One region of the Serratia sp. LTN-2 genome, then DNA from elsewhere that is predicted to be linked to it. Evidence: predicted binding sites of a transcription regulator. Region 1 holds the regulator's gene; each other region holds the start of a gene.
The links. Region 1 encodes PurR, which represses purine synthesis genes. Its sites were predicted from a motif close to CANGCAAACGTTTGCNTG; they were not measured.

Region 1 (7,622 bases):
CCGCGCACCGGCTTCGACTGCAGCGGCCTCATCTATTACGCCTATAAAGACGTGGTGAAAATCAAGATGCCGCGCACCGCCAACGAGATGTATCACCTGCGCGACGCGGCGCCGATCAAGAAAAGCGAGCTGGAAAGCGGCGATCTGGTGTTCTTCCGCATCAACAACCGCGGCGTGGCGGACCACGTCGGCGTCTACCTCGGCAACGGCAAATTCATCCAGTCGCCACGCACCGGCGAAGAGATCCGCATCAGCCAGCTCGACAACGACTATTGGCAGAACCACTACATCGGCGCACGCCGCGTAGTGACGCCGAAAACCATTCGTTAATTTCCCGCTCTGCGCGGTTGCGGCCCGGTCGCAACCGCCTGCTCAAGCTATCGCCCATCGCACTTCCCCACGCGCATTTCTCGCTTTTCCTCCTGTTTTTTATGATGAAAATTGTTAAGATTGAATGACCACAATAAAAAACGGCCCATCCGGCTCTCGCCCCGGCGGGAAGCACATGGCGCTGTAAAGGAGGAAGCAATGTCGTTTGAATTACCTGCATTACCGTATGAGAAAAACGCGCTCGAGCCGCACATCTCCGCCGAAACCCTGGAATACCACTACGGCAAACACCACAACACCTACGTGGTTAACCTGAACAACCTGGTGAAAGGCAGCGAGTTCGAGGGCAAATCGCTCGAAGAGATCATCAAGACCTCTAACGGCGGCGTGTTCAACAACGCGGCGCAGGTGTGGAACCACACCTTCTACTGGCACTGCCTGTCGCCACAGGGCGGCGGTGAACCGCAGGGCGAACTGGCGGCGGCGATCGTCAAGTCCTTCGGCTCTTTCGCTGCGTTCAAAGAGCAGTTCACCGATGCCGCCGTGAAAAACTTCGGCGCCGGCTGGACCTGGCTGGTGAAAAAACCGGACGGCGCGCTGGCGATCGTCAACACCTCTAACGCGGCAACCCCGCTGACCGGTGAAGACAAACCGCTGCTGACCGTTGACGTGTGGGAACACGCGTATTACATCGATTACCGCAATGCGCGTCCAAAATACCTGGAAAACTTCTGGGCGTTGGTCAACTGGACCTTCGCAGCGGAAAACCTAGCGTAAGCACCGGTTTCTGATGTGACGAGGCGCAGCCAAGCTGCGCCTTTTTTAGCGCCGGAGGGAAATCAGTTCAACGCGGCAACGAAGCTGAAAGCGATAATGACCGCCAGCGCGCAAACGGTGGTGAACAGCGACATCTTCAATTCGGTATCCATGACAACTCCTTTAAAATGGGCTTTCCTAAGGATAAAAGGCGTACAATTAGTACGTCAAATCATTTTCCCACAGTTCGCCGATAAAATCTTGTTATCATTTCCCGGTTTATAATATCGATTACCTCTTCCACTTTTGCTCAATATGCGACAAAATTCGCAGTTCACAACTGCGTACCGGCATCCATGCCCCTCCTGATTAAGCGCTGAAGACTTCAACACACTAAAAACTCAGTTTTCGCTTCTCTGGAGAAGGATCTACGTAGGCAAACGATTAACATCACACTTACATGCTGTAAACATGTGAGTTCAGGAGTCATTCCTTACATGGCAACGATTAAAGATGTGGCCAAACGCGCGGGCGTTTCCACCACCACCGTTTCGCACGTCATCAATAAGACTCGTTTCGTCGCCGAAGAGACCAAAGCGGCCGTGTGGGCCGCCATCAAAGAACTGCACTACTCGCCGAGCGCCGTGGCGCGCAGCCTGAAAGTCAATCACACCAAGTCGATCGGCCTGCTGGCCACCTCGAGTGAAGCCCCCTACTTCGCCGAAGTGATCGAAGCGGTGGAAAACAGTTGCTACAGCAAAGGCTACACCCTGATCCTGTGCAACTCGCACAACAACCTGGACAAACAGCGCGCCTACCTGGCGATGCTGGCGCAAAAGCGCGTCGACGGCCTGCTGGTGATGTGTTCCGAATACCCGGATCAGCTGCTGGGCATGCTGGAAGACTACCGTAACATCCCGATGGTGGTGATGGACTGGGGCGCGGCGCGCGGCGACTTCACCGACACCATCATCGATAACGCCTTCGAAGGCGGCTATCTGGCCGGCCGTTACCTGATAGAACGCGGCCACCGCGATATCGGCGCCATCCCGGGCCAGCTGTCGCGCAATACCGGCGGCGGCCGTCATCAAGGCTTTATGAAGGCGCTGCAGGAAGCGCAGATCGACATTCGCGAAGAGTGGATCGTGCAGGGCGACTTCGAGCCGGAATCCGGTTACAAGGCGATGCACCAGATCCTGTCGCAAAAACAGCGGCCGACTGCGGTATTCTGCGGCGGCGACATCATGGCGATGGGCGCCATCTGCGCCGCCGACGAACTGGGGCTGCGGGTGCCGCAGGATATTTCCGTAATCGGCTACGACAACGTGCGCAACGCCCGCTACTTCACCCCGGCGCTGACCACCATTCATCAGCCGAAAGAACGCCTGGGCGAAATGGCCTTCACCATGCTGCTGGATCGCATCATCAGCAAGCGCGAAGAGTCGCAGGTGATCGAAGTGCATCCGAAGCTGATCGAACGCCGCTCGGTCGCCGATGGCCCGTTCATCGACTACCGCCGCTAATCCCCTGAGCCGGAAGCCTGCACGGCTTCCGGTGCCGCCTCGCTCAGCCACTCCTGATTCAGCGTCTCCCCATCGCCCAGATACGCCAGTAGCCAACTCATCGCCGGTGACGGTTTATCCTGCTGCCAGGTCAGGCAGCAAGGGCTGGCGGGAAACGGCTGCTGCAGCTGCAACGCCTTCAGCTCACCGCGCTGCACCAGCGGCAGCGCCCGATGTGCCGGCATCATGCCGACGCACAGCCCGGCGCACAAACAGTCGAGCGCCGACGTCCAGTCCGGCACCACCAGCCGCCGCTGGTTATCCAGCGTCCAGGTGACGCGCTTGGGCAAATTGCGCGAGGTGTCCTCCAGACAAAGCGAAGGGTACGGCCGCAACTGATCGTCGTGCAGCGGCCCCGCCAGCTGCGCCAGCGGGTGTTGCGGGCTGACTACGCACAGCCAGTTCATATAGCCCATGTCGCGGAAGGCAAAACCGCCGCCGACCGGCACCGCACGCGTGGCACCGATCGCCATGTCCGCCCTGCCGTCCGCCAGCGCATCCCAGACGCCGTTGAACACCTCGGGTTGCAGCATCAACTCGACGTCGGGGAAATGGCGGTAGAAATCCAGTACCAGCTGGCGGCTGCGCTGCGGTTTGACGATGATATCCACCGCGATATTCAGCTGACCGCGCCAACCGTTGGCCACCTGCTGACAGTGCCGGCGGGTGTCGAGCATTTTTTTGATAACAGCTCGCGCATCCTTGATAAACAACGCACCGGCCGGCGTCAGCTCCACATCGCGGTGACGCCGCTCAAACAGCGGCACCGCCAGCCATTGCTCCAGCTGCCGCACGGTATAACTCACCGCCGACGGCACCCGGTGCAGCTCCTGCGCCGCCGCGCTGAAACTGCCGGTGCGCGCTACCGCGTCGACGACTTCAAGTGAATATTCAGACCACATCGCTTTGCCTTCAATTTTTTTAACAGCACTTTGCAAATATTACCGTTTCACAAGCAGAGATCCAGCCGGATACACTGGCCGGCGCTAAAAACCTGCGACACTAAAATATTAACGAGAAATACCATGCGAAATTCTTTTGGCTTTATGTTCTACCTCGCCGGCCTGAGCATGTTGGGTTATCTGGCGACCGATATGTATCTGCCTGCCTTCGGCGCCATGCGCGAAGAACTGCAAATCTCCGCCGGCGCCGTGAGCGCCAGCCTGAGCATCTTCCTGGCCGGCTTCGCCTTCGCGCAGCTGCTGTGGGGGCCGCTCTCCGATCGCCTGGGGCGTAAACCGGTATTATTGATTGGCCTGACGCTGTTCGCCCTCGGCTGCCTCGGCATGCTGTGGGTGGAAAACGCCCTGCAGCTGTGGATCCTGCGCTTTATTCAGGCCGTCGGCGTCTGTTCCGCCACCGCCATCTGGCAAGCGCTGGTGGTCGACCGTTATCGTGAAGGTCAGGCCAACCGCGTGTTCGCCACCATAATGCCGCTGGTGGCGCTGTCACCGGCGTTGGCCCCGCTGCTTGGCGCCTGGCTGCTGAACCACGCCAGCTGGCGGGCGATCTTCGCCGCGCTGTTGGTGATCACCGCGCTGCTGCTGCTGCCGACGTTGATGCTCAAAGAGCGCGCCAAAACGCAACCCGCCACCGACGCGCCAAAAAACGGCGTCAGCTTCTGGCAACTGTTGAAATCTCCGGTGTTCAGCGGCAACGTCACTATGTACGCCGCCTGCTCGGCCGGTTTCTTCGCCTGGCTGACCGGTTCGCCGTTTATCCTCGGCGATATGGGCTATAGCCCGAGCGACATCGGTCTGAGCTATGTGCCGCAAACGCTGGCCTTCCTGCTGGGCGGCTACGGCTGCCGCGCCGCGCTCAAGCGCATCAATGGCAAAACTCTGCTGCCGTGGCTGCTGGTAGCTTATGGTGTCAGCATGGTGGCGCTGTATCTGGTGGCGACGCTGACCTCTCCGACGCTCACCACGCTGCTGATCCCGTTCTGCGTGATGGCGCTGGTCAATGGCGCCGGCTACCCGATTATGGTGGCGAATGCGCTGATGCCGTTCCCGGAAAGCAGCGGCAAAGCCGCCGCGCTGCAAAATACGCTGCAGCTGGGGCTGTGTTTTGTGGCGAGCATGCTGGTATCGGCGTTTATTGCCCAGCCGCTGTTGGCGACGGTGACGGTAATGGTGTCTACGGTGATTCTGGCCGCGCTGGGGTATTTCCTGCAGCGGGGGAAAACGGCCGATGCGCAGCAAAAGGCGCAGCGGGAACATGCTAACTCAGCGTCATAATTGCCAAGCTTAATAATCACTTAAAGAATATGCGTGCCGAGTGCGATTTACTGTTGAGTCGACGCCTCCGCACGCCTATACTCAAAAACAACCTTGTAAAGTAACACCTTATAATCTTTATATCTCAATTAGCGCTTGTGTACGCGTCTTGCGTCACACTCTTTTTAAGGATGCGTTCATCCCGCGCCATTTGCGCCGGGTAGCTTCTTAAAATTTCCTCTGTTCATAGTCGGATATCAGACGCCGCGGGCCTATTTTCCGCCGGTAAACGTATGCACCCGCAGAAATTGTCTAAGCTGTTTCCTAACGGGTCATCAGTCAGAAGAAGGTGATGGAGAAGCTATGAGTTCATCGTGTATAGAAGATCTGAGTATCCAGGACAATCAGTGGTACCGTATCGCGCATGAAATGCTCGGCCTGGCCGGCATTGAAATCAACGGTTCGCGCCCCTTCGATATTCAGGTTAAAAACCCCGAATTCTTTAAACGCGTGTTGCAGCAAGGCTCGTTGGGCCTGGGCGAAAGCTATATGGACGGCTGGTGGGAGTGCGAGCGGCTGGATATGTTCTTCCAGCGCGTGGTCAGCGCCGGGCTGGAGAAAAAACTCCCCCACCACCTGAAAGATACCCTGCGTATCGCCGCCGCGCGCCTGACCAATCTGCAATCGAAAAAGCGCGCCTGGATCGTCGGCAAAGAGCATTACGATCTCGGCAACGATCTGTTTACCCTGATGCTCGATCCTTACATGCAATATTCCTGCGGCTACTGGAAAGACGCCACCACGCTGGAAGAGGCGCAGGAAGCGAAACTGCGGATGATCTGCGAGAAACTGCAGCTGCAGCCGGGCATGCGCTTGCTGGACATCGGCTGCGGTTGGGGCGGCCTCTCCGCCTACGCGGCGAAAAACTACGGCGTGTCGGTGGTTGGCGTGACCATTTCCGCCGAACAGCAGAAGCTGGCTCAGGCGCGCTGCGCCGGACTCGATGTGCAGATCCTGCTGCAGGATTACCGCGACCTGCATCAGCAGTTCGATCGCATCGTCTCGGTCGGCATGTTCGAGCACGTCGGGCCGAAAAACTACCGCACCTATTTCAACGTGGTAGAGCGCAATCTGGTGCCGCACGGGCTGTTCCTGCTGCACACCATCGGCTCCAACAAGACCGACATGAACGTCGATCCGTGGATCAACAAATATATCTTCCCGAACGGCTGTCTGCCGTCGGTGAGCCATATCGCCGAGGCCAGCGAAGGCCACTTCGTGATGGAAGATTGGCACAACATCGGCGCCGATTACGACCGCACGCTGATGGCCTGGTTCGAGCGTTTCAAACAGGCGTGGCCACAGCTCGCCGAGCGCTATTCCGAGCGCTTCGAGCGGATGTTCAGTTATTACCTGAACGCCTGTGCCGGTGCGTTCCGGGCGCGCGATCTGCAGCTCTGGCAGGTGGTGTTCAGCCCGAAAGGCGTTGAAGGCGGGATTCGCGTCTCCCGCTGAACGCTTTCCCGATAAAAAAAGCCCCGGCAACAACATCGCCGGGGCTTTTTTTTGCGCTTTCGGACCCTGCGGGTTAACCGCAGTAAACGCGAATAATTTTATCGTTGCTATCGCCAAGGAAGTTCAGACGGCGCAGGTTGAAATCCATGGTAACGGCGGAGTTATACGGAATGGCTCGCACTTTGGATTCGATCCGTACGCCTTCCAGCGAAGTCATCGGCTTGCCGACGTAGTTTTGATACTGCGAAGCGCCGCAGGTATCGTCCGCATCGGCCATTTGCGCGCCGGCACCCTGCTCAGGTGAACTGCTGCAGGCGCTCAGCGCCAACAACGCGGTTAACAACAACGTTTTCCCATAAAACTTCACGCGTTTCTCCTCTCTGCTTATGATTCGATTCCGGCGGCAACGCCAGAATCGCGGTCAGTCTTTGTGCGCCGGCGCCATCGCCGCCGCCAGCGTCGCTTCGCGATTGGCCAACACGCGCTCGACGGTGTCCACCACCGCCTGGGTTTGCGGATCGATCTCGATGTTCACCTTGTCGCCCAGACGTTTTTTACCCAGCGTGGTGCGATCCAGCGTTTCCGGGATCAGGTGCACGCAAAAACGGTTATTCACCACTTCGCCGATGGTCAGGCTAATGCCGTCGATGCCGATGAAGCCTTTGTGCAGCACATATTTCATCAATTCCGCGTTCGGCATGCGCAGCCATACCTGGCGGTTATTTTCCGACGTATAAATTTTGGCCACTTCCGCCGTGCAGATAATATGGCCGGACATCAAATGCCCGCCAATTTCATCATTGAATTTTGCCGCGCGCTCAATATTGACAATGTCGCCCAGCGCCAAATCGCCAAGGTTGGTCAGGCGCAGCGTTTCCTTGATCAAATCGAAGCTGACGCGGTTGCCTTCCACCGCGGTCACGGTCAGACAGCAGCCGTTATGGGCCACCGACGCGCCCAGCTCCAGCCCCGGCAGCAGTTCTGCAGGCATCTCGATCACGTGGGTGCGGAAATTGGGTTTCTCATCAATGGCGACCAGCGGCGCGGTGCCTTGTACGATACCGGTGAACATATGTGCCTCTTCTTGCTAAATAGGTTAAAACGCTTCCGGCAGTTTGCCCCAGTTGGCGCGGAAAACCAAATCCGCAGCGGCAAAAATCGGCTGCCTGCGCATTTAATAACTATTTATCTGCGGCGTTTGCTTAACGACGCCGAGCAGGTACAATCTTTTTGACAAAATTCC
Region 2 (7,622 bases), on a different contig from region 1:
AGAAGAGAGCAAGCATGAAAGATTCACAAATCCGCATTGCGATTGCGGGCGCCGGCGGCCGGATGGGCCGTCAATTGATCCAGGCGGTGCAGCAGGCGGAAGGCGTAGTGTTGGGCGCGGCGCTGTCGCGACCGGGCTCCAGCCTGATCGGCGTCGACGCCGGTGAGCTGGCGGGCATCGGCGCGCTGGGTGTCAAGGTAAGCGACAGCCTGGAGAAAGTGGCGAGCGAGTTCGACATTCTGATCGACTTCACCCGTCCGGAAAGCACGCGGAGCTACCTGGATTTTTGCGTGGCGCACCACAAGGCGATGGTGATTGGCACCACCGGCTTCGATGACGCCGGCAAGCAGGCGATCCGCGATGCGGCGCAGCATATCGGCATCGTGTTTGCCGCCAACTTCAGCGTCGGCGTCAACCTGGTGTTGAAACTGCTGGAGAAGGCCGCGCAGGTGATGGGCGACTATACCGACATCGAAATCGTTGAGGCGCACCACCGCCACAAAGTGGATGCGCCATCGGGCACGGCATTGGCGATGGGCGAAGCGATCGCCGGCGCGCTGGGGCGCGACCTGAAAAGCTGCGCGGTCTATGCGCGCGAAGGCCATACCGGCGAGCGCGATCCGAAAAGCATCGGCTTTGCCACCATTCGCGCCGGCGACATCGTCGGCGAGCACACCGCGATGTTTGCCGACATCGGTGAGCGGGTGGAGATCACCCATAAAGCTTCCAGCCGCATGACTTTTGCCAGCGGCGCGGTGCGTGCGGCAGTCTGGCTGTATAATCGAGATAAAGGCCTGTTTGATATGCGAGATGTGCTGAATCTCGAGCAGTTATAATTGATTTGCATGCCATCGTGATGTGGGTGTATTGATCATAATGCTATGATAATCGGACAATAATTTTATTGTCCTTTTTTTTTAACATGATAAATATAGCTTTGGTTTATTTTTTGTTTTAAAGGTTGTGTTTGTTGATGTTTGTCTTACTAATTACCTTGTTTTTCTCCGCCTGAGGCTATTTTAACGTCTATTTTAGCCCGTTCCGGCGCTGTTTTCCGTCATTCGGCCTCGCAACCGTTTTCCAGCCCCGGTTTTCTGTGTTTTTATCGCCGCTCAAGCCGCTTGGGCACCGAAAACTGCAAAAATAAAACAAAAAATGGCAGTTTGGGTAGACAAGCCGAACACTCATCATTAAAATGCGCCCAATTTGCCAAAAATTGGCCTCGCGGACGGTTTTTGCATTGATTTAGATCGCGATATCTGAATTAATATGCAAATATTGTGATTGATTATTCCTCGGAGGATGTTTTGATTAAGTCAGCGCTATTGGTTCTGGAAGACGGAACCCAATTCCACGGTCGGGCCATCGGGGCAGAGGGAACGGCAGTGGGGGAAGTGGTCTTCAATACGTCGATGACCGGTTATCAAGAAATCCTCACTGATCCTTCCTATTCCCGCCAGATCGTTACTCTTACTTATCCTCATATCGGCAATGTCGGCACCAATGCTTCCGACGAAGAATCCTCCGCAGTACACGCCCAAGGCCTCGTCATTCGTGACCTCCCGCTGATCGCCAGCAACTACCGCAACGAAGAAAGCCTGTCCGACTACCTCAAGCGTCACAACATCGTGGCGATCGCCGATATCGATACCCGTAAATTGACCCGCCTGCTGCGCGAGAAGGGCGCCCAGAACGGCTGCATCGTCGCCGCCGATACGCCGGACGCCGCGCTGGCCCTGGCCAAGGCGCAAGGTTTCCCGGGGTTGAAGGGCATGGATCTGGCGAAAGAAGTCACGACCCAAGAGGCCTACAGCTGGCAGCAAGGCAGCTGGACGCTTGAAGGCGACCTGCCTGAAGCCAAAACCGCCGCGGAACTGCCTTTCCACGTGGTGGCTTACGACTACGGCGCCAAGCGCAACATCCTGCGCATGCTGGTGGATCGCGGCTGCCGCCTGACCGTGGTGCCGGCGCAGACCCCGGCCGACGAGGTGCTGAAAATGAATCCGGACGGCATCTTCCTGTCCAACGGCCCGGGTGACCCGGAGCCGTGCGACTACGCCATCGCCGCCATCAAACAGTTCCTGGAAACCGACATTCCGGTGTTCGGCATCTGTCTGGGCCACCAGCTGCTGGCACTGGCCAGCGGGGCGAAAACCATGAAGATGAAGCTCGGCCACCACGGCGGCAACCACCCGGTGAAGGATCTGGACAACAATACCGTGATGATCACCGCGCAGAACCACGGCTTTGCGGTAGACGAGAATAACCTGCCGGCGAACCTGCGCGTGACGCACAAATCGCTGTTCGACCACACTGTGCAGGGCATTCACCGCACCGACAAGGCGGCGTTCAGCTTCCAGGGGCACCCGGAAGCCAGCCCTGGCCCGCACGACGCCGCGCCGCTGTTCGATCACTTTATCGAACTGATTGAGACTTACCGTTCTAACGCCAAATAATCAGGAGCAGTAAAAAATGCCAAAACGTACAGACATAAAAAGCATCCTGATCCTCGGCGCGGGCCCGATTGTTATCGGCCAGGCGTGTGAGTTCGACTACTCTGGTGCCCAGGCGTGTAAAGCGTTGCGCGAAGAGGGCTACCGCGTCATTCTGGTCAACTCCAACCCGGCGACCATCATGACCGACCCGGAAATGGCCGACGCTACCTACATTGAGCCGATCCACTGGGAAGTGGTGCGCAAGATCATCGAAAAAGAGCGCCCGGATGCGGTGCTGCCGACCATGGGCGGCCAGACGGCGCTGAACTGCGCGCTGGAGCTGGAGCGTCAGGGGGTGCTGGCCGAGTTCGGCGTCACCATGATCGGCGCTACCGCCGATGCGATCGACAAGGCCGAAGACCGTCGCCGTTTCGACGTGGCGATGAAGAAGATCGGTCTGGATACCGCGCGCTCCGGCATCGCGCACACCATGGAAGAAGCGCTGGCGGTTGCCGCTGACGTCGGCTTCCCGTGCATCATCCGTCCTTCCTTTACCATGGGCGGTACCGGCGGCGGCATCGCTTACAACCGTGAAGAGTTCGAAGAAATCTGCGAACGCGGTCTGGATCTGTCGCCGACCAACGAGCTGCTGATCGACGAATCGCTGATCGGTTGGAAAGAGTACGAGATGGAAGTGGTGCGTGATAAGAACGACAACTGCATCATCGTTTGCTCCATCGAAAACTTCGACGCCATGGGCATCCACACCGGCGACTCGATCACCGTCGCGCCGGCCCAGACCCTGACCGACAAGGAATACCAAATCATGCGCAACGCCTCGATGGCGGTGCTGCGTGAGATCGGCGTCGAAACCGGCGGCTCCAACGTGCAGTTCTCGGTCAACCCGAAAACCGGCCGCCTGATCGTCATCGAAATGAACCCGCGCGTATCGCGCTCTTCGGCGCTGGCGTCGAAAGCCACCGGCTTCCCAATCGCCAAGATCGCCGCCAAGCTGGCGGTGGGTTACACCCTCGATGAGCTGATGAACGACATCACCGGCGGCCGCACCCCGGCGTCGTTCGAGCCGTCCATCGACTACGTCGTCACCAAGATCCCGCGCTTCAACTTCGAGAAGTTCGCCGGCGCCAACGATCGCCTGACCACCCAGATGAAGTCGGTCGGTGAAGTGATGGCCATCGGCCGCACCCAACAGGAGTCGCTGCAGAAAGCGCTGCGCGGCCTGGAAGTGGGCGCCACCGGTTTCGACCCGAAAGTGAGCCTGGACGATCCGGAAGCGCTGACCAAAATTCGCCGCGAGCTGAAAGACGCCGGTTCCGACCGCATCTGGTACATCGCCGACGCCTTCCGCGCCGGTCTGTCGGTCGACGGCGTCTTCAACCTGACCAACGTCGACCGCTGGTTCCTGGTGCAGATTGAAGAGCTGGTGCGCCTGGAAGAGCAGGTGGCCGACGCGGGCATCAACGGCCTGAACAAAGAGTTCCTGCGCACCCTGAAGCGCAAAGGCTTCGCCGATGCGCGCCTGGCCAAGCTGGCCGGCGTCGCCGAGAGCGAAATTCGCAAGCTGCGCCACAGCCACGGTTTGCACCCGGTGTACAAGCGCGTGGACACCTGTGCGGCGGAATTCGCCACCGACACCGCCTACATGTACTCCACTTATGAAGAAGAGTGCGAGTCCAATCCGACCAACGACCGGCCGAAAGTGATGGTGCTGGGCGGCGGGCCGAACCGTATCGGCCAGGGCATCGAGTTCGACTACTGCTGCGTGCACGCCTCGCTGGCGCTGCGCGAAGACGGCTACGAGACCATCATGGTCAACTGTAACCCGGAAACCGTCTCCACCGACTACGACACCTCCGACCGTCTGTACTTTGAGCCGGTAACGCTGGAAGACGTGCTGGAAATCGTGCGCATCGAGAAGCCGAAAGGCGTTATCGTACAGTACGGCGGCCAGACTCCGCTGAAGCTGGCGCGCGAGCTGGAAGCCGCAGGCGTGCCGATCATCGGCACCAGCCCGGACGCCATCGACCGCGCCGAAGACCGCGAGCGCTTCCAGCAGGCGGTTAACCGTCTGGGCCTGAAGCAGCCGGCCAACGCCACCGTCACCGCCATCGAGCAGGCGGTGGAGAAGGCGGCGGGCATCGGCTATCCGCTGGTGGTGCGCCCTTCCTACGTGCTGGGCGGCCGGGCTATGGAAATCGTCTATGACGAAACCGACCTGCGCCGTTACTTCCAGACCGCGGTCAGCGTGTCCAACGATGCGCCGGTGCTGCTGGACCGCTTCCTGGACGATGCGGTAGAAGTGGACGTCGACGCCATCTGCGACGGCGAGCGCGTGCTGATTGGCGGCATCATGGAGCACATCGAACAGGCGGGCGTGCACTCCGGCGACTCCGCGTGTTCGCTGCCGGCATACACCCTGAGCCAGGAAATTCAGGACGTGATGCGTCGCCAGGTGGAAAAACTGGCGTTCGAGCTGCAGGTGCGCGGCTTGATGAACGTGCAGTTCGCGGTGAAAGACAACGAAGTATACCTGATTGAAGTCAACCCGCGCGCCGCGCGTACCGTGCCGTTCGTGTCCAAAGCCACCGGCGTGCCGCTGGCCAAGGTGGCCGCGCGCGTGATGGCGGGCAAAACGCTGGTTGAGCAGGGCGTGACCGAAGAGATCATCCCGCCGTACTACTCGGTGAAAGAAGTGGTGCTGCCGTTCAACAAATTCCCGGGCGTCGACCCGATTCTGGGGCCGGAAATGCGCTCTACCGGGGAAGTGATGGGCGTGGGCCGCACCTTCGCGGAAGCCTTCTCCAAAGCGATGCTGGGCAGCAACTCGGGCATGAAGAAACAGGGCCGCGCGCTGCTGTCGGTGCGCGAAGGCGATAAAGCCCGCGTGGTCGACCTGGCCGCCAGCCTGCTGAAGCAGGGCTTCGAGCTGGACGCAACCCACGGCACCGCGGTGGTGCTGGGCGAAGCAGGCATCAACCCGCGCCTGGTCAACAAGGTGCACGAAGGGCGTCCGCACATTCAGGACCGTATCAAGAACGGCGAGTACACCTACATCGTCAACACCACGGCCGGCCGTCAGGCGATTGAAGACTCCAAGCTGATTCGCCGCAGCGCCCTGCAGTACAAGGTGCACTACGACACTACGCTGAACGGCGGCTTCGCCACCGCGATGGCGCTGAAAGCGGATCCGACCGAGCAGGTCACTTCGGTGCAGGAAATGCACGCGCGCATCGGCAAGTAACCGTGCGATAACGCTATGTCAGGGGCGCTGCAATGCAGCGCCCCTTTTTTATTCAGCAAATTTGTCGGCTGGCGTTAAAAATTTCCGCTATCAATCAGTGGGCAAACTGTCACTCTGTGTGATTGGTATATGCTTGGTGTATTGGCAAGGAACGAAGGAACGACGATAACAATGATTTTGATAATTTATGCTCACCCGTATCCCCGGCATTCGCATGCCAATCAGCGCCTGCTGCAGGCGGTGAAGGATCTCCCCGAGGTAGAGGTGCGCTCGCTGTATGAGCTGTACCCCGATTTCAATATCGACATCAATGCCGAACAGCAGGCGCTGGAGCGCGCCGACATGGTGGTGTTGCAGCATCCGATGCAGTGGTACAGCTTTCCGCCGCTGTTGAAGCTGTGGATCGATAAAGTGCTGGAGCACGGCTGGGCCTATGGCCACGACGGCAATGCGCTGGTGGGCAAAGACTGCCTGTGGGCGGTAACCAGCGGCGGTGACGAGCACCATTTCGAACTGGGCGATTTTCCCAACTTCGCCGCGCTGGCGCAGCCGCTGCAGGCCACGGCGATCTATTGCGGCATGAACTGGCAGCCGTATTTCGCCCTGCACAACACCTTTACCTGCAACGAACCGGCGCTGCTCGCCGCCGGTGAAGCCTACCGGCAGCGGTTGGTCGACTACCTGATGGAACACGCCGAAGCGGAAACCGGGGAGGCCAGCCATGGATAATCACCATATGATGATCGAGGGGCTGATCTATCTCGGCTCCGCCGCGTTATTTGTACCGATCGCGGTGCGGCTGGGGCTGGGCTCGGTGCTCGGTTACCTGATCGCCGGCTGCATCATCGGCCCCTGGGGGCTGAAACTGGTGTCGGACGCCGAGTCGATCCTCACCTTCGCCGAGATCGGCGTGGTGCTGATGCTGTTTATCATCGGTCTGGAGCTGGATCCCAAGCGGCTGTGGACGCTGCGCGCCTCGGTGTTCGGCGGCGGCAGCATTCAGATGGTAGGCTGCGGCCTGGCGCTGAGCGCGTTCTGTTACTTCCTTGGCCTCAACTGGAAGGTGGCGCTGCTGATCGGTTTGACGCTGGCGCTCTCATCCACCGCCATCGCCATGCAGGCGATGAGCGAACGCAATTTGACGCCGTCTCCGATCGGCCGCAGCGCGTTTGCGGTGCTGCTGTTCCAGGACATCGCGGCGATCCCGCTGGTGGCGATGATCCCACTGCTGGCCAGCAGCGGCGCCAGCACCACGCTGGGCGCATTCGTGCTGTCGGCGGCCAAGGTGGTGGGCGCGCTGGTGATGGTGGTGCTGCTCGGCCGCTATGTCACCCGCCCGCTGCTGCATTTCGTCGCCCGCTCGGGCATGCGCGAGGTATTCAGCGCCGTGGCGCTGTTCCTGGTGTTCGGCTTCGGCATCCTGCTGGAGATGGCCGGGCTGTCGATGGCGATGGGGGCGTTTCTCGCCGGGGTACTGCTGGCGAGCTCGGAATACCGCCACGCGCTGGAGAGCGATATTCAGCCATTCAAAGGGCTGCTGCTGGGGCTGTTCTTCATCGGCGTCGGCATGTCGATCGATTTCGGCACCCTGTTCCATCATCCGCTGCTGATCGCCTCGCTGCTGCTGGGCTTTATGCTGATCAAAGCGGCGCTGCTGTGGCTGATCGGGCCGCTGCTTGGGGTGCCGAAACGCCAGCGCGGCCTGTTCGCCATTTTGCTTGGCCAGGGCAGTGAGTTCGCTTTCGTTATCTTCAGCGCGGCGCAGCTGGCCGGCGTTTTGCCGGTCGAGTGGGCCAAGTCGCTGACGCTGGCGGTGGCGCTGTCGATGGCGGCCACGCCGCTGCTGTTGGTGATCGCCGCGCAGCTGGAGAAAAATGCGCCGAAAGAGGAGCGCCCGGCTGACGTCATTGACGACGAAAATGCCA
Region 3 (7,622 bases), on a different contig from region 1:
GCTGCAGTTAATCAACACGCACGGCTTGTGCAGGTCGGCGGCCAGAGTGTGGATATGCTCGTCGTCGATGCCGATGAGCAGCGCCGCTTCGGTATGCGGATCGCTCATCTTTTCCAGAAACAGCGCGCCGTCGCTGTGCTGCTCTTCCAGCCCGCAGTAGCGGATGCGCACCTCGTGCTGCATCAGCGCGGCGGCGATGCCCTGAATGACCTTGTAATAGAAGATATCGGTGCGCACGTCGAACGCGCGCTGCGGCGCGAACACCATCACGTTGTTCAGCATCAGCCGGCCGCTGGAAATGCCCTGCAGAATGCCGTTTTGCTGCGCACAGTCCAGCACCTTGCGGCGCGCCTCGGCGCTGGTGTTGGCCTTGCCCGCCAGCACGCGGGAAACGGTGCTGATCGACAGCCCGGTTTGGCGGGCGATCTCCTGGATTTTCAGCTTTCCGTTCATTTTGTGATCTCCTTCAAATTCATCCGTGAGAATATTTTCACTGCGGCTTTTCAGCATCTTGACCGGCTTTGCCGGCCATTATGACTATTTTTTCACCCGCCTGTGAAAATCTTTGCAAAAAACCCCGTTTCGCTGTGCGCTATCGCTGAGTAGTCTGCATTGGTACACCAATTTTTGCGACCTGTCAGTCCAATTTTAACGGTGTGCAAAAAAGAAAACAAAAAATAAATCATGGGGTTGTGACTGTCCGTCGGCCGACGATACGGCGCCGACCCGTTTTCACCGCTCCTTTTTTGATAGCGCAACGTACCTACCGAAACGCGCGTCGTCGTAACCGGCGGCCGCGGGGAGAGAATCGATGAGTGTGGAGATCAATCAGGCGGTCGCGCAGAGCGGCCGGCGCAAGTTCAAATCGCTGCGCTGGTGGATGCTGGCGCTGTTCTTGCTGGGCGTCACGGTCAACTACATCACCCGCAACTCGCTGGGCATTCTGGCGCCGGAGCTGAAAACCAGTCTGAACATGAGCACCGAGCAATACGCCTGGGTGGTGGCCTCGTTCCAGCTGGCCTACACGGTGTTTCAGCCGATCTGCGGCTGGCTGATCGACGTGATCGGCCTGAAGATGGGCTTTTTGATCTGCGCCGGCATTTGGGCGGTGGTATGCATGCTGCACGCCGGCGCCGGCAGCTGGCTGCAACTGGCCATTCTGCGTTTCTTCATGGGGGGCGCGGAGGCGGCGGCCACCCCGGCCAACGCCAAGGCGATCTCCGACTGGTTCCCGAAGAAGGAACGGCCGATCGCCGCCGGCTGGGCGGGCGTCGGCTTCTCCATCGGCGCCATGCTGGCACCGCCGATCATCGTCATCGCTCACGTCTCCTTCGGCTGGCAGGGGGCGTTCCTGTTCTCCGGCGGGCTGGCGCTGATCTGGGTGGTGCTGTGGTGGCTGTTCTACCACTCGCCGCAGCAGCACCCGAACCTCAGCCAGCAAGAGCTGGATCTGATCCGCGAAGACAACGAACCGGTGCTGCCGAAGCTGCCGTTCCTCACCTCGTTGGCCAGCCTGTGCAAGAACAAGAAATTCTACGGCATCGCCATCCCGGCCTTTCTCGCCGAGCCGGCCTGGGCGGTATTCAGCTTCTGGGTGCCGCTGTACCTGGCCACCGAACGCGGCATGGATCTGAAACAGATCGCGATGTTCGCCTGGCTGCCGTTCCTGGCGGCGGACATCGGCAGCGTCGCCAGCGGTTATCTCACCACCCTGTACCGCAAGTGGTTCGGCTGCAGCCGCGTCAACTCGGTGGTCGCCAGCTCGGTGACCGGCGCCTTCCTGATGGTGTCACTGGCGTTCGTGGCGATCACCCAGGATCCCTATGTGGCGATCGCGCTGATCTCGATCGGCGGCTTCGGCCATCAGGTGATCTCCTGCATGCTCAGCGCGCTGGTGGTGGAGTCGTTCGATAAAAACCAGATGGCGACGGTCAACGGCATGCGCGGCTCCAGCGCCTGGATCGCCAGCTTCCTGTTCACGCTGCTGATCGGCGCGGTGTCCGACACCATCGGCTTCAACCCGCTGTTCATCGCCATGGGCTTCTTCGATCTGATCGGCGCTGTGTTCCTGATTGCCCTGATCGCCGAGCGCGGCGGTAACAAAACCCCTTCACACAGCTAAGTGGAATACTTATGAAAACGTTGAAAAACTGGACGTTGGTGGCGCAGCATGCCGACCATATTGAGCTGCTGGTCGATGAACGCCACCGCTTCTGTCTGTACGTGCTGGAAAAAGATCTGTTCCGCGTGCTGATCAAACGCGACGGCGAGCTGGCGCTGGATCGCACCTGGAGCATCGCGCCGCAGGAGGATGTGCCCTGGGAGGGGCGCGAACGGCTCAGCGTCGCCGGTTTCAGCCTGCCGGGCTATCAGCTGCGCCAGGCAGGCGATCGGCTGGTGGTCAGCACGCCGCTGCTGCGCGTGACGGTGCATCAGCCGCTGTGGCTGGCCTGGGAGTATTGCAACGCCGCCGGCGAATGGCGGCCGCTGGCGGCGGATCGGCCGACCAGCGCCTACCTGCTCAATGCGCACGGCGACGGTGTGGCGCACTACCAGCGGCGTTTCGCCGATGAGCGCTATTACGGCCTGGGGGAGAAAGCCGGCGATCTGGAGCGCACCGGCCGCCGCTTTGAGATGCGTAACCTGGACGCCATGGGTTACAACGCCGGCAGCACCGATCCGCTGTACAAGCACATTCCGTTCACCATCACCCGCGGGCCGGAGGCGAGTTTCGGCCTGTTCTACGACAACCTGAGCAGCTGCTGGCTGGATCTGGGCAACGAGATCGATAACTACCACGCGGCCTATCGTCGCTATCAGGCCGAAGCGGGCGATCTGGATTACTACCTGTTCCTCGGGCCGCAAGTACTGGACGTCACCAAGGCCTTCGTGCGCCTGACCGGCCGCACCCACTTCGGGCCGAAGTGGAGCCTGGGCTACAGCGGCTCGACCATGCACTACACCGACGCGCCGGACGCCCAGCAACAGCTGCAGCAGTTCATCGCGCTGTGCCGTCAACACGCCATTCCCTGCGACTCCTTCCAGCTGTCGTCGGGCTACACCTCGATCAACCACAAGCGCTACGTGTTCAACTGGAATTACGACAAGGTGCCGCAGCCCAAGCTGCTCAGCCAGGCGTTTCACGACGCCGGCCTCAGGCTGGCGGCCAACATCAAGCCGTGCCTGCTGCAGGATCACCCGCAGTACCGGGAGGTGGCGGCGCAGGGGCTGTTTATCCGCGACTCGCAAAGCGACGCGCCCGAGCGCTCCAGCTTCTGGGACGACGAAGGATCGCACCTCGACTTCACCAACCCGGCGGCGGTGCGCTGGTGGCAGCAGGGCGTCACGCAGCAGCTGCTGGAGATGGGCATCGACTCGACCTGGAACGACAACAACGAGTACGAAGTGTGGGACGGCGAAGCGCGCTGCCATGGCTTCGGGCGGCCGATCGCCATCAAGCATATCCGCCCGGTGATGCCGCTGCTGATGATGCGCGCCTCGATGGAGGCCCAGCAGCGCTTCGCGCCGCAGAAGCGGCCGTACCTGATCTCGCGCTCCGGCTGCGCCGGCATGCAGCGCTATGTGCAAACCTGGAGCGGCGACAACCGCACCAGTTGGCAGACACTGCGCTACAACATCCGCATGGGGCTGGGCATGAGCCTGTCCGGGTTGTATAACCTCGGCCACGACGTCGGCGGCTTCTCCGGCGACAAACCGGACGCGGAGCTGCTGGTGCGCTGGGTGCAAAACGGCGTGATGCATCCGCGTTTCACCATTCATTCCTGGAACGACGACGCCACGGTCAACGAGCCCTGGATGTACCCGAGCGCCACCCCGGCGGTGCGCGAGGCGATCAACCTGCGTTACCGGCTGCTGCCGTATTTCTACACCCTGTTGTGGCAGGCCTGCGCTGACGATGAGCCGATGCTGCGCCCGACCTTCCTCGACCACGAACAGGATGCGCGCACCTTTGGCGAGAACGACGATTTTCTGATCGGCCGCGATCTGCTGGTGGCCAGCGTGGTGGAGCCGGGGCAGCGCCGGCGTTCGGTATATCTGCCGGACAACGGCGAAGGCTGGTACTGCTTCTACAGCGGCCAGTGGTTCGGCGGCGGCCAGACGGTGACGCTGGCGGCACCGCTGGAGCGTTTGCCGCTGCTGGTGCGCGCCGGGGCGGCGCTGCCGTTGTCGCAGCGGCTGGCGCATGTGGACGTGGCCGCCGACGATCGGCGCGAGCTGCGGCTGTTTCCGCTCAAGGGTTGCGGCGTGAGCAGCGGGCTGTTGTTTGAGGACGACGGCGAAAGCGAAGGTTGGCGGCAGGGCGATGCGCTGTGGCTGCGCTGGGAAATGCGCTGCGACAATCAGCGCATCATGCTGGATATCGCGACGGAAGGGCGTTTTCGCCCGGCCTGGCGCACGCTGACGCTCAGCCTGCCGGAAGGCGAAACGCGCGCGCTGTGGGTGAACGGCGAACCGGGCGAGCGCTTTACGCTGGAGTAGGGGCTATTCGGCCGCGCGTTTCTTGCGCGGCTTTTTGGCGACGGTAATGGTTTTCACCTCGCTTTCCACCCAGCCATCCTGCAGACGGGTTTTCAGCAGTTCGCCGACCTGCGCCTGTTTGGTGGTTTTCAGCAGCTCGCCGCGCGGGGTTTGCGTCACGCTGTAGCCGCGCGCCAGCGTCGCCAGCGGGCTGACGGTCTCCAGCTGGCTGCAGGCCACGCCGAAGCGCTGACGGTAGGCGTTGAGCTGCCGCTCCATCGCCTGCTGCAGACGGTATTCCTGCTGCTGCACGCGCTGTTGGTAGCGGTGAATGCGGCCCTGCGGCTGCACCTGCGCCAGCCGTTGCTGGGCGCGCTCGCTGCGGCGGGCGGCCAGGCGCAGCTGTTGCTGCATACCGTCTTCCATCCGGCGCTGCAGCTTGAACAGCAGCGTCTGCTGGCGCGCCAGGCGCAGATGCGGATGCTGCTGCTGTAAACGGTGGTGAATGCGGGTGAACTGCTGCTGGCGCTGCGCCAGGTAGTAATCCATCGCCATCTCCAGCCGCTGCTGCTGCGACTGCAGCTGGCGCAACAGCTCGAGCTGATTGCGGCTGACCAGTTCGGCAGCGGCGGATGGGGTCGGCGCGCGCAGGTCGGCGACGAAGTCGGCGATGGTGACGTCGGTTTCATGGCCGACGGCGCTGACGATCGGAATACGGCTGGCGAAGATCGCCCGCGCCACGCGTTCGTCGTTGAAGCTCCACAGATCCTCCAGCGAACCGCCGCCGCGGCCGACGACCAGCACGTCGCATTCGTCGCGGCGGTTGGCGGTCTCGATGGCGCGCACGATCTGCATCGGCGCTTCCGCGCCCTGCACCGAGGTGGGGTAGATGACGATCGGCAGCGCCGGATCGCGCCGCTGCAATACCTGCAGAATATCGTGCAGCGCCGCGCCGCTGGCGGAGGTGATCACCCCGACGCGTTTGGCCGGGGTGGGCAGCGGCTGCTTGAACTGCTGATCGAACAGCCCTTCGGCGCTCAGGCGCTGTTTCAGCTGCTCGAACTGTTGCTGCAGCAGGCCGTCGCCGGCGGGCTGCATGCTCTCGGCGATCAGCTGATAGTCGCCGCGCGGTTCATACAGCGTGATGCTGGCGCGCACCAATACCTGTTGGCCGTTTTGCGGCCGGAAGGTGACGCGGCGGTTGCTGTTGCGGAACATCGCGCAGCGCACCTGGGCGCGGTCGTCTTTCAGCGTGAAATACCAGTGGCCGGAGGCGGGCTGGGAGAGGTTGGAGATCTCGGCGGAGAGCCAAATCTGCCCCATTTCCATTTCCAGCAGTTGGCGAACCGTCTGATTGAGGCGGCTTACGGTAAAAATGGAAGGCGAAACAGGTAGCGTCATGTGACCCAGATCAAATTTCAAAACAATCACTTAATTGGTCGATACTACATGGCTGAAAAAGGTAATCAAGACTTTTTGTAAGAAAGTGCTGGAGGCAACCGATTCCGCTCTGTATAATGCCGCGGCAATATTTTATCTTTTTCACAGCCCACCCTGGTGAGATATTGCCCATGCTACGTATCGCTAAAGAAGCTCTGACGTTTGACGACGTCCTCCTGGTTCCAGCCCACTCCACGGTTCTGCCTAACACTGCAGAGCTCGGCACCCAACTGACCAAAACCATCCGCCTGAACATCCCTATGCTGTCCGCAGCCATGGATACCGTTACCGAATCCGGCCTGGCCATCGCGCTGGCGCAGGAAGGCGGCCTGGGCTTCATCCACAAAAACATGTCCATCGAGCGTCAGGCTGAAGAAGTTAGCCGCGTGAAGAAACATGAAAGCGGCGTAGTCACCGACCCGCAGACCGTTACCCCAACCACCACGCTGCAGGAAGTGAAAGAGCTGACCGCGCGCAACGGCTTCGCCGGTTACCCGGTCGTTACCGAAGACAACGAGCTGGTCGGCATCATCACCGGCCGCGACGTGCGCTTCGTGACCGATCTGACCCAGCCGGTCACCGCGGTCATGACGCCGAAAGATCGCCTGGTCACCGTGAAAGAAGGTGAAGCGCGCGACGTGGTGCTGCAGAAGATGCACGAAAAGCGCGTAGAGAAAGCGCTGGTGGTGGACGACAGCTTCCACCTGCTGGGCATGATCACCGTTAAAGACTTCCAGAAAGCGGAACGTAAGCCGAACGCCTGTAAAGACGAGCACGGCCGTCTGCGCGTAGGCGCGGCGGTTGGCGCCGGTGCCGGCAACGAAGAGCGCGTTGACGCGCTGGTGGCGGCGGGCGTTGACGTTCTGCTGATCGACTCCTCGCACGGTCACTCCGAAGGCGTATTGCAGCGCATTCGCGAAACCCGCGCCAAATACCCGGATCTGCAGATCGTCGGCGGCAACGTCGCGACCGCAGCGGGCGCCAAAGCGCTGGCTGAAGCCGGCGTGAGCGCGGTGAAAGTGGGTATCGGCCCTGGCTCTATCTGTACTACCCGTATCGTGACCGGCGTGGGCGTGCCGCAGATCACCGCCATCGCCGACGCGGTGGAAGCGCTGGAAGGCACCGGCATCCCGGTTATCGCCGACGGCGGCATCCGCTTCTCCGGCGACATCGCCAAAGCGATCGCCGCAGGCGCATCCTGCGTGATGGTTGGCTCCATGCTGGCGGGCACCGAAGAATCCCCGGGCGAAATCGAGCTGTATCAGGGCCGTTCGTTCAAATCTTACCGCGGCATGGGCTCGCTGGGCGCGATGTCCAAAGGCTCTTCCGACCGTTACTTCCAGACCGATAACGCCGCCGACAAACTGGTGCCGGAAGGTATCGAAGGCCGCGTGGCCTATAAAGGCATGCTGAAAGCCATCGTGCACCAGCAGATGGGCGGCCTGCGCTCTTGCATGGGCCTGACCGGCTGCGCCACCATCGACGATCTGCGCACCAAGGCGGAGTTCGTGCGCATCAGCGGCGCCGGCATTCAGGAAAGCCACGTGCATGACGTGACCATCACCAAAGAGTCACCGAACTACCGCATGGGCTAATGCCTTAACCTCTCCTGAGTGAGAGGCCGGGGTGGGGCGCCAAGCCCCATCCCGAAACACACATTTTCGCTCTTTTTCTCTTGTTGCTGGAATTCGCCTCAATGACAC
Region 4 (7,622 bases), on a different contig from region 1:
TGAACGACGAGCTGCCGGCGGTGGCCGACGTGTTTCGCTTCTTCGCCGGTGCCAGCCGCTGCCTGACCGGCATGGCGGCCGGCGAGTATCTGGCCGGGCACACCTCGATGATCCGCCGCGATCCGCTCGGCGTGGTGGCCTCGATCGCGCCGTGGAACTATCCGCTGATGATGGCGGCCTGGAAACTGGCACCGGCGTTGGCGGCGGGCAACTGCGTGGTGATCAAGCCTTCGGAGCAAACGCCGCTGACCACCTTCAAACTGGCCGAACTGGCCGCCGGGTTGTTCCCGCCGGGCGTGCTCAACGTGCTGTTCGGCCGCGGCGCCAGCGTCGGCGATCGGCTGACCGGGCATGACAAGGTGCGCATGGTGTCGCTGACCGGGTCGATCGCCACCGGCGAGCACATCATCGCCCACACCGCCGCCGGCATTAAGCGCACCCATATGGAGCTGGGCGGTAAGGCGCCGGTGCTGGTGTTCGACGACGCCGATGTGCAACAGGTGGTAGAAGGCATTCGCGGCTTCGGGTTCTACAACGCCGGCCAGGATTGCACCGCCGCCTGCCGCATCTACGCGCAGAAAAGCATTTATCCCGAGCTGGTGAAGCGGCTGGGCGAGGCGGTGGCTAGCCTGAAGATCGGCGCGCCGGACGATGAGAGCACCGAACTGGGGCCGTTGATTACCGCCCAGCATCTGGAGCGGGTCGCCGGTTTCGTCGAGCGAGCCAAAGCGTTGCCGCACGTGCAGGTAGTGACCGGCGGCGAGAAGGTGAAGGGGCCGGGCTACTATTTCCAGCCGACGCTGCTGGCTGGCGCGCGCCAGGAAGATGAGATCGTGCAGCGCGAAGTGTTCGGCCCGGTGGTGACGGTGACGCCGTTCGACGACGAAGAGCAGGTGCTGGCCTGGGCGAACGAATCCAACTATGGGTTGGCCTCGTCCGTGTGGACCCGCGACGTGGGCCGCGCGCATCGCTTAAGCGCCCGCCTGCAATACGGCTGCACCTGGGTGAACACCCACTTCATGCTGGTGAGCGAGATGCCGCACGGCGGCCAGAAACTGTCCGGTTACGGCAAGGATATGTCGATGTACGGGCTGGAGGATTACACGGCCATTCGTCATGTGATGTTCAAACATTGATTTTACAATAATTATCCGCACAATAGCGCGGCCTTTGGGCCGGCCCCGGCCGGCCGATGATAATAATATTCCCCTATGCATTTCAGGCGGCAACGCCGCAATTTGACGTGCGACGGGGAAAAATTGAAAGGAAGCCTATATGGGTATCACCCGACGCGATTTTCTCAACGGGGTGGCGATCACCATCGCCGCCGGGTTGACGCCGCTGCAAATCCTGCGCGCGTCACCGCAAACCGCCAATCAAACCCTGTACTACCCGCCGGCGCTGACCGGGCTACGGGGCAACCATCCGGGCTCGTTCGAGCATGCGCATCAACTGGGGCGCGACGGAAAAACCTTTGACTTCGGCAGCGTGCCCGCCGTTGAAGAGTTCGATCTGGTGGTGGTGGGCGCCGGCATCAGCGGCCTGGCGGCCGCCTGTTTCTGGCAGCAGCTGAAGGGCGAGCAGCAGCGCATTCTGCTGATCGACAACCATGACGACTTCGGCGGCCACGCCAAGCGCAACGAATTCAACAGCGACGACGGCATGTTGCTCGGCTACGGCGGCAGCGAATCGCTGCAGTCGCCGCGCTCCAACTTCAGCCCGGTGGCGATGGGGCTGCTGCGCAAGATCGGCGTCGATATCGATCGGTTGGAGCAGGCTTTTGACACCAATTTCTATCCGGATCTGAACCTGAGCCGCGGCGTTTATTTCGATCGCAAAAACTTCGGCGTCGATAAGGTGGTGAGCGGCGATCCGGGCCGCACGGTGGCGGACGACATTCCGCGCGATCGCCTCAACGGGCGGCCTTACGCAGAGTTCATCGGCGATTTCCCGCTGCCGGAAAGCGACCGCCAGGCGCTGATCGCGCTGCATACGGTGGAGAAAGATTATCTGCCGGAGATGACGCTGGAGCAGAAGGTCGAATGGCTCGACACCCACAGCTACACCCAGTTCCTGCGTGAGAAGGTTGGGCTGAGCGAGCTGGCGATCCGCTACTTCCAGCAGACCACCAACGATTTCCAGGCGGTGGGCATCGACGGCACCTCGTGCAGCGATGCGCGCATCTGCGATCTGCCGGGCCTCGGCGGCATGAATCTGCCGCCGCTGGACGAAGAGTCGCAGGCGGATCTCGACGATCCTTATGTGTTCCATTTCCCGGACGGCAACGCCACGCTGGCGCGCCTGATGGTGCGCAAGCTGATCCCGGCGGTGGCGCCGGCCGGCAAGGACATGGACGACGTGGTGCTGGCCAAATTCGACTACAGCCAGCTCGATCGGCCGGAGTCGCCGGTGAAGCTGCGTTTGAACAGCACCGGGCTGCACGCGGCCAACGTCGGCGACAAGGTGGAAGTCACCTATATGACCGGCGAGAAGATGACCAAGGTGCGCGCGGGCCAGGTGGTGATGGCCGGCTACAACATGATGATCCCGTATCTGGTGCCGGAGATGTCGCACGAGCAGCAGGAGGCGTTGAAGCAGAACGTCAAGTCGCCGCTGGTGTACAGCAAGGTGGTGATCCGCAACTGGCAGCCGTTCATCAAGCTGGGCGTGCACGAGATCTACTCGCCGGCCGCACCGTACAGCCGCGTGAAGCTGGATTATCCGGTGAGCATGGGCGGCTATCAGCATCCGCGCGATCCGGATCGGCCAATCGGCCTGCATATGGTGTATGTACCGACGCTGCCGGGCAGCGGCCTCAGCCCGCGTGAGCAGTCGCGCAAAGGGCGCGCGCTGCTGCTGGGCACGCCGTTTGAGGTACACGAGCAGATGATCCGCGAACAGCTGCAGGGCATGCTGGGCGAGGCCGGTTTCGATCATCAGCGCGATATTCAGGCGATCACCGTCAACCGCTGGTCGCACGGTTACTCCTACTTCCTCAACGGGCTGTTTGACGACGAAGAAGAAGCCAAGAAAATCATCGAAACGGCGCGGCAGCCGATCGGCAAGATTGTTATCGCCAACTCCGATGCTGACTGGAGCCCGTACGCTAACTCGGCGATCGACCAGGCGTGGCGCGCGGTTAACGAACTGGCCTACGACAAGGTTGCCGCCAAGGAGGGTGCATGAGTCTGCGTTCGCTGTACCTGTTGAGCCTGCTGGCGGCCGGCGGTTCGGCCCAGGCGATGTCGGCCGGGGAATACGTCGCCAAAGCCGGTGACTGCACCGCCTGCCACACCGCGCCGGGCGGCGCTGAACTGGCGGGCGGCATGAAGTTCCCGACGCCGCTCGGGGCTATCTACGCCACCAACATCACGCCGGACAAGCTGCACGGCATCGGCGCCTATTCGTTCGAGGAGTTCGATCGCGCCATGCGCCAGGGGGTAGCCAAAGACGGCCACCGGCTCTACCCGGCGATGCCGTACACCTCGTACGCCAAAATGAGCGCGGAAGACATGCGTGCGCTGTATGACTATCTGATGAACGAGGTGCCGGCGCAGAACGTCGCCAACCGCGCCAGCGACATTAGTTGGCCGCTGTCGATGCGCTGGCCGCTGGCGGTGTGGAACCAGCTGTTCCACGACGACCAGCCGTATCAGGCGGATCCGCAGCAGAGCGCCGAGTGGAACCGCGGCGCCTACCTGGTGCAGGGTGCCGGCCACTGCGGCAGCTGCCACACGCCGCGCGGCTGGGCGATGCAGGAGAAGGGGCTGGATGGCAAGGAAACAGTGTTCCTGAGCGGCGCCGAACTCGACGGCTGGTACGCTTCCAATCTGCGCGGCATGCCGCCGGAAGAGGTGACGGCGCTGCTGAAAACCGGCCGCAGCCGCCATGCGGCGGTCGCCGGGCCGATGAGCGAGGTGGTGACCCACAGTACGCAGTACCTCAGCGACGGCGATCTGAACGCCATCGCGGTGTACCTGCGCAGCCTGGCGCCGGAAAGCGCCGCCAAACCTGCCTCATCTGCTGCGCAGGCGGATAATCCGGGCGGCAAGGCGACCTATGCGATGTACTGCTCGACCTGCCACGGCAACCAGGGCGAGGGCACCGACTTCGCCATTCCGGCGCTGGCGGGCAACGCCACGGTGACGGCGGACAATCCGCTGACCGCGCTGCGGGTGGTGCTGGAAGGGGCGCATACGCCGACCACGCAACAGGCGATGGCGTTCGACATGCCGGCTTACGGCTGGGCGCTGAACGATCGGCAGGCGGCCGATCTGATGAGCTACCTGCGGGGAAGCTGGGGCAACCAAGCGGCGCCGGTGACGGTGCAGCAGGTGCAGGACGCGCGCCAACTGCAGGCGAAATAAAGAGGGAGCGCGGTCTGACGGCCGCGCTCCGCAAGCATTACAGCACCTTATGCGGGCCGAAGCATTCGTAGTGGATGCGTTCGGCCTCTACGCCCATCTCCAGCAGCTGTTTACCCACGAACTGCATGAAGGCTACCGGGCCGCAGAAGTAATAGTGCATCTGCGGATCGGCCAGGCTGCCCCGCAGCGCGCTCAAATCCATCAATCCGCGGCTGTGGTAATCGCGGCCTTCCACGTCATCGGCGCCCGGCTCGCGGTACCACACATGGCGGCTCAGATTCGGCATGCGCCCGGCAATATCCGCCACTTCATCGGCAAAGGCGTGCACGTCGCCGTTTTCCGCCGCGTGCAGCCAGTGGACCTGCGCCTGATGCTGGTTGTCGTGCAGGGTGTTGAGCATGCCGAGCATCGGGGTTTGGCCGACGCCGGCGGAGATCAGCGCCACCGGCGTAGTCGGCGCCACGTCGAGGAAGAAGTCGCCGTGCGGCGGGGCGATGTAGATCACGTCGCCTTCCTGCGCCTGCTGATGCAGGTAGTTGGACACTTTACCCTGATCTTCACGCTTTACCGCGATGCGGTAGAACTCGCCGTTCGGCGAGGTGGTCAGCGAGTACTGGCGAATTTCCTGATGCTCCAGGCTGTCGTGCTTGATGTAGACCGCCAGATACTGCCCCGGTTTGAAGTCCGCCACCCGGCCGCCGTCCACCGGCGCCAGCACGAAGCTGCAGATCACGTCGCTCTGCGGCTGTTTCTTCAGGATGCGGAATGCGCGCAGATCGCGCCAGCCGCCGTTATCGGTTTCGCTCTGCTGATAAATCTGCTCTTCACGCTGAATAAACACGTTGGCCAGCACGCCGTAGGCTTTGCCCCAGGCGTCCAGCACTTCCTGACCCGGACTGAACATCTCGTCCAGCGTTGCCAGCAGGTGGCCGCCGACGATGTTGTACTGCTCCGGCTGAATATTGAAGCTGGTGTGCTTCTGCGCGATGCGCTCCACCGCCGGCAGCAGCGCCGCCAGGTTCTCGATGTTGGCGGCATAGGCGCAGATGGCGTCGAACAGCGCCTGACGCTGATCGCCGTTGCGCTGATTGCTCATGTTGAAAATGTCTTTCAATTCCGGGTTGTGCGCGAACATGCGATCGTAAAAGTGGGCGGTCAGCTTCGGCCCGGTTGCAGCCAGCAGGGGAATAGTGGATTTCACGGTGGCGATGGTTTGGCTATCCAGCATGGGAGCGCTCCTTGGGTTGGGCTCTTGACGAGAATTTTAATGATGTATTTTAAATGCATCTTATTGGGTTCCGCGTCGCTTGTAAATGCCCTTGTTTTCGTTGCGGTGTTCTTCAGGCGTCGATCGTGTTCACAGAACATGAAAAAAGCGCATTGTTCGCATGAGGAAATGTCCGTTGATAAACGGGGACATTTCGCGGATCAAAGCCTTGCGCTGCCTTATGCCAATCGTTTGCGTAAAAACCTCTGTCAAGACCTATCTTCGGTGGGGGGAAACGGTTTACACTGTGGCCCAGAACCCAAACGGGTAGTTATTTGGTGATTTTTTAGTTAGCTGATTTAAGTCAGGAGATGCCGGATGTTAAAGCGTGAAATGAACATTGCCGATTACGATGCTGAACTGTGGCGCGCCATGGAGCAGGAAGTGGTGCGTCAGGAAGAGCACATCGAGCTGATCGCGTCTGAGAACTACACCAGCCCGCGCGTGATGCAGGCTCAGGGTTCCCAGCTGACCAACAAATACGCTGAAGGCTATCCGGGCAAGCGTTACTACGGCGGCTGCGAATACGTGGATATCGTTGAACAGCTGGCTATCGATCGCGCCAAAGAATTGTTCGGCGCCGATTACGCCAACGTGCAGCCGCACTCAGGCTCCCAGGCTAACTTCGCCGTGTACACCGCGCTGCTGCAGCCGGGCGACACCATTCTGGGCATGAACCTGGCGCACGGCGGTCACCTGACCCACGGTTCCCCGGTCAACCTGTCCGGCAAGCTGTATAACGTGGTGCCTTACGGCATCGACGACAAAGGTCAAATCGACTATGACGATCTGGCCAAACAGGCGCAGACCCACAAGCCGAAAATGATCATCGGCGGCTTCTCCGCTTACTCCGGCGTGGTTGACTGGGCCAAAATGCGCGAAATCGCCGACAGCATCGGCGCTTACCTGTTTGTCGACATGGCGCACGTAGCGGGTCTGATCGCCGCCGGCGTGTACCCGAACCCGGTGCCGCACGCGCACATCGTCACTACCACCACCCACAAAACCCTGGCGGGTCCGCGCGGCGGTCTGATCCTGGCGAAGGGCGGCGACGAAGAGCTGTACAAGAAGCTGAACTCTGCCGTGTTCCCTGGCGGCCAGGGCGGCCCGCTGATGCACGTGATCGCCGGCAAGGCGGTGGCGCTGAAAGAAGCGATGGAGCCTGAGTTCAAGGTTTACCAGCAGCAAGTGGCGGTCAACGCCAAGGCGATGGTGGAAGTGTTCCTGCAGCGCGGCTACAAAGTGGTCTCCGGCGGCACCCATAACCACCTGTTCCTGCTGGATCTGGTCGACAAAAACCTGACCGGTAAAGAAGCTGACGCCGCCCTGGGCCGCGCCAACATCACCGTCAACAAAAACAGCGTGCCGAACGATCCGAAGAGCCCGTTCGTCACCTCCGGCGTGCGTATCGGCACCCCGGCCGTGACCCGTCGCGGCTTCAAAGAAGCCGACGTGCGCGAGCTGGCCGGTTGGATCTGCGATGTGCTGGACAACATCAACGATGAAGCCACCATCGAACGCACCAAGAAGAAAGTGCTGGATATTTGCGCCCGCCTGCCGGTTTACGCCTAATCCCGCTTTCGCCTGACAAAACCCGCTGCGGCGGGTTTTTTTATGGCCGCTTGCGGCAAACTGTGAACTGTTTGGCACTCTAATGCATTGAAGTGGAATGAAGATTGCCGGGCGGTGTGAGCTCTGTCAAAGTATCGCCCTCACACCGGAGGGATCATGGTTCTGCAATCAACGCGTTGGCTCGCTCTCAGTTATTTCACCTACTTCTTTTCCTATGGCATCTTCTTACCGTTCTGGGGCGTGTGGCTGAAAGGCGAGGGCATCGCGCCCGAAACCATCGGCATTTTACTCGGCGCCGGTCTGGTGGCCCGCTTCCTCGGTAGCTTGCTGATTGCTCCCCGCGTTAAAGATCCCTCTCATCTGGTCTCCGCCCTGCGCCTGTTGGCCCTGTTGACGTTGGCCTTCGCGGTCGGTTT

Region 2: the regulator PurR is predicted to act here: its motif matches at 1,067-1,084, upstream of carA (glutamine-hydrolyzing carbamoyl-phosphate synthase small subunit).
Region 3: the regulator PurR is predicted to act here: its motif matches at 5,972-5,989, upstream of guaB (IMP dehydrogenase).
Region 4: the regulator PurR is predicted to act here: its motif matches at 5,816-5,833, upstream of glyA (serine hydroxymethyltransferase).

What each region holds. Positions count from the first base shown of each region.
Region 1 covers NZ_JCAXDO010000011.1:104,772-112,393, forward strand. Annotated here, with positions in the region: gene AC6BYQ_RS19680 (C40 family peptidase) at 1-330, shown strand, start outside; gene sodB (superoxide dismutase [Fe]) at 529-1,107, shown strand; gene cydH (cytochrome bd-I oxidase subunit CydH) at 1,170-1,259, opposite strand; gene purR (HTH-type transcriptional repressor PurR) at 1,584-2,609, shown strand; gene punR (DNA-binding transcriptional activator PunR) at 2,606-3,550, opposite strand; gene punC (purine nucleoside transporter PunC) at 3,674-4,885, shown strand; gene cfa (cyclopropane fatty acyl phospholipid synthase) at 5,228-6,379, shown strand; gene AC6BYQ_RS19715 (I78 family peptidase inhibitor) at 6,453-6,746, opposite strand; gene AC6BYQ_RS19720 (riboflavin synthase) at 6,801-7,451, opposite strand.
Region 2 covers NZ_JCAXDO010000008.1:143,828-151,449, reverse strand. Annotated here, with positions in the region: gene dapB (4-hydroxy-tetrahydrodipicolinate reductase) at 15-836, shown strand; gene carA (glutamine-hydrolyzing carbamoyl-phosphate synthase small subunit) at 1,308-2,456, shown strand; gene carB (carbamoyl-phosphate synthase large subunit) at 2,473-5,697, shown strand; gene kefF (glutathione-regulated potassium-efflux system oxidoreductase KefF) at 5,869-6,426, shown strand; gene kefC (glutathione-regulated potassium-efflux system protein KefC) at 6,419-7,622, shown strand, end outside.
Region 3 covers NZ_JCAXDO010000007.1:95,645-103,266, forward strand. Annotated here, with positions in the region: gene AC6BYQ_RS15300 (LacI family DNA-binding transcriptional regulator) at 1-453, opposite strand, end outside; gene AC6BYQ_RS15305 (MFS transporter) at 812-2,122, shown strand; gene AC6BYQ_RS15310 (glycoside hydrolase family 31 protein) at 2,134-4,500, shown strand; gene xseA (exodeoxyribonuclease VII large subunit) at 4,504-5,880, opposite strand; gene guaB (IMP dehydrogenase) at 6,051-7,514, shown strand; gene guaA (glutamine-hydrolyzing GMP synthase) at 7,616-7,622, shown strand, end outside.
Region 4 covers NZ_JCAXDO010000007.1:60,773-68,394, forward strand. Annotated here, with positions in the region: gene patD (aminobutyraldehyde dehydrogenase) at 1-1,136, shown strand, start outside; gene AC6BYQ_RS15135 (NAD(P)-binding protein) at 1,276-3,186, shown strand; gene AC6BYQ_RS15140 (c-type cytochrome) at 3,183-4,367, shown strand; gene hmpA (NO-inducible flavohemoprotein) at 4,405-5,595, opposite strand; gene glyA (serine hydroxymethyltransferase) at 5,953-7,206, shown strand; gene AC6BYQ_RS15155 (3-phenylpropionate MFS transporter) at 7,363-7,622, shown strand, end outside.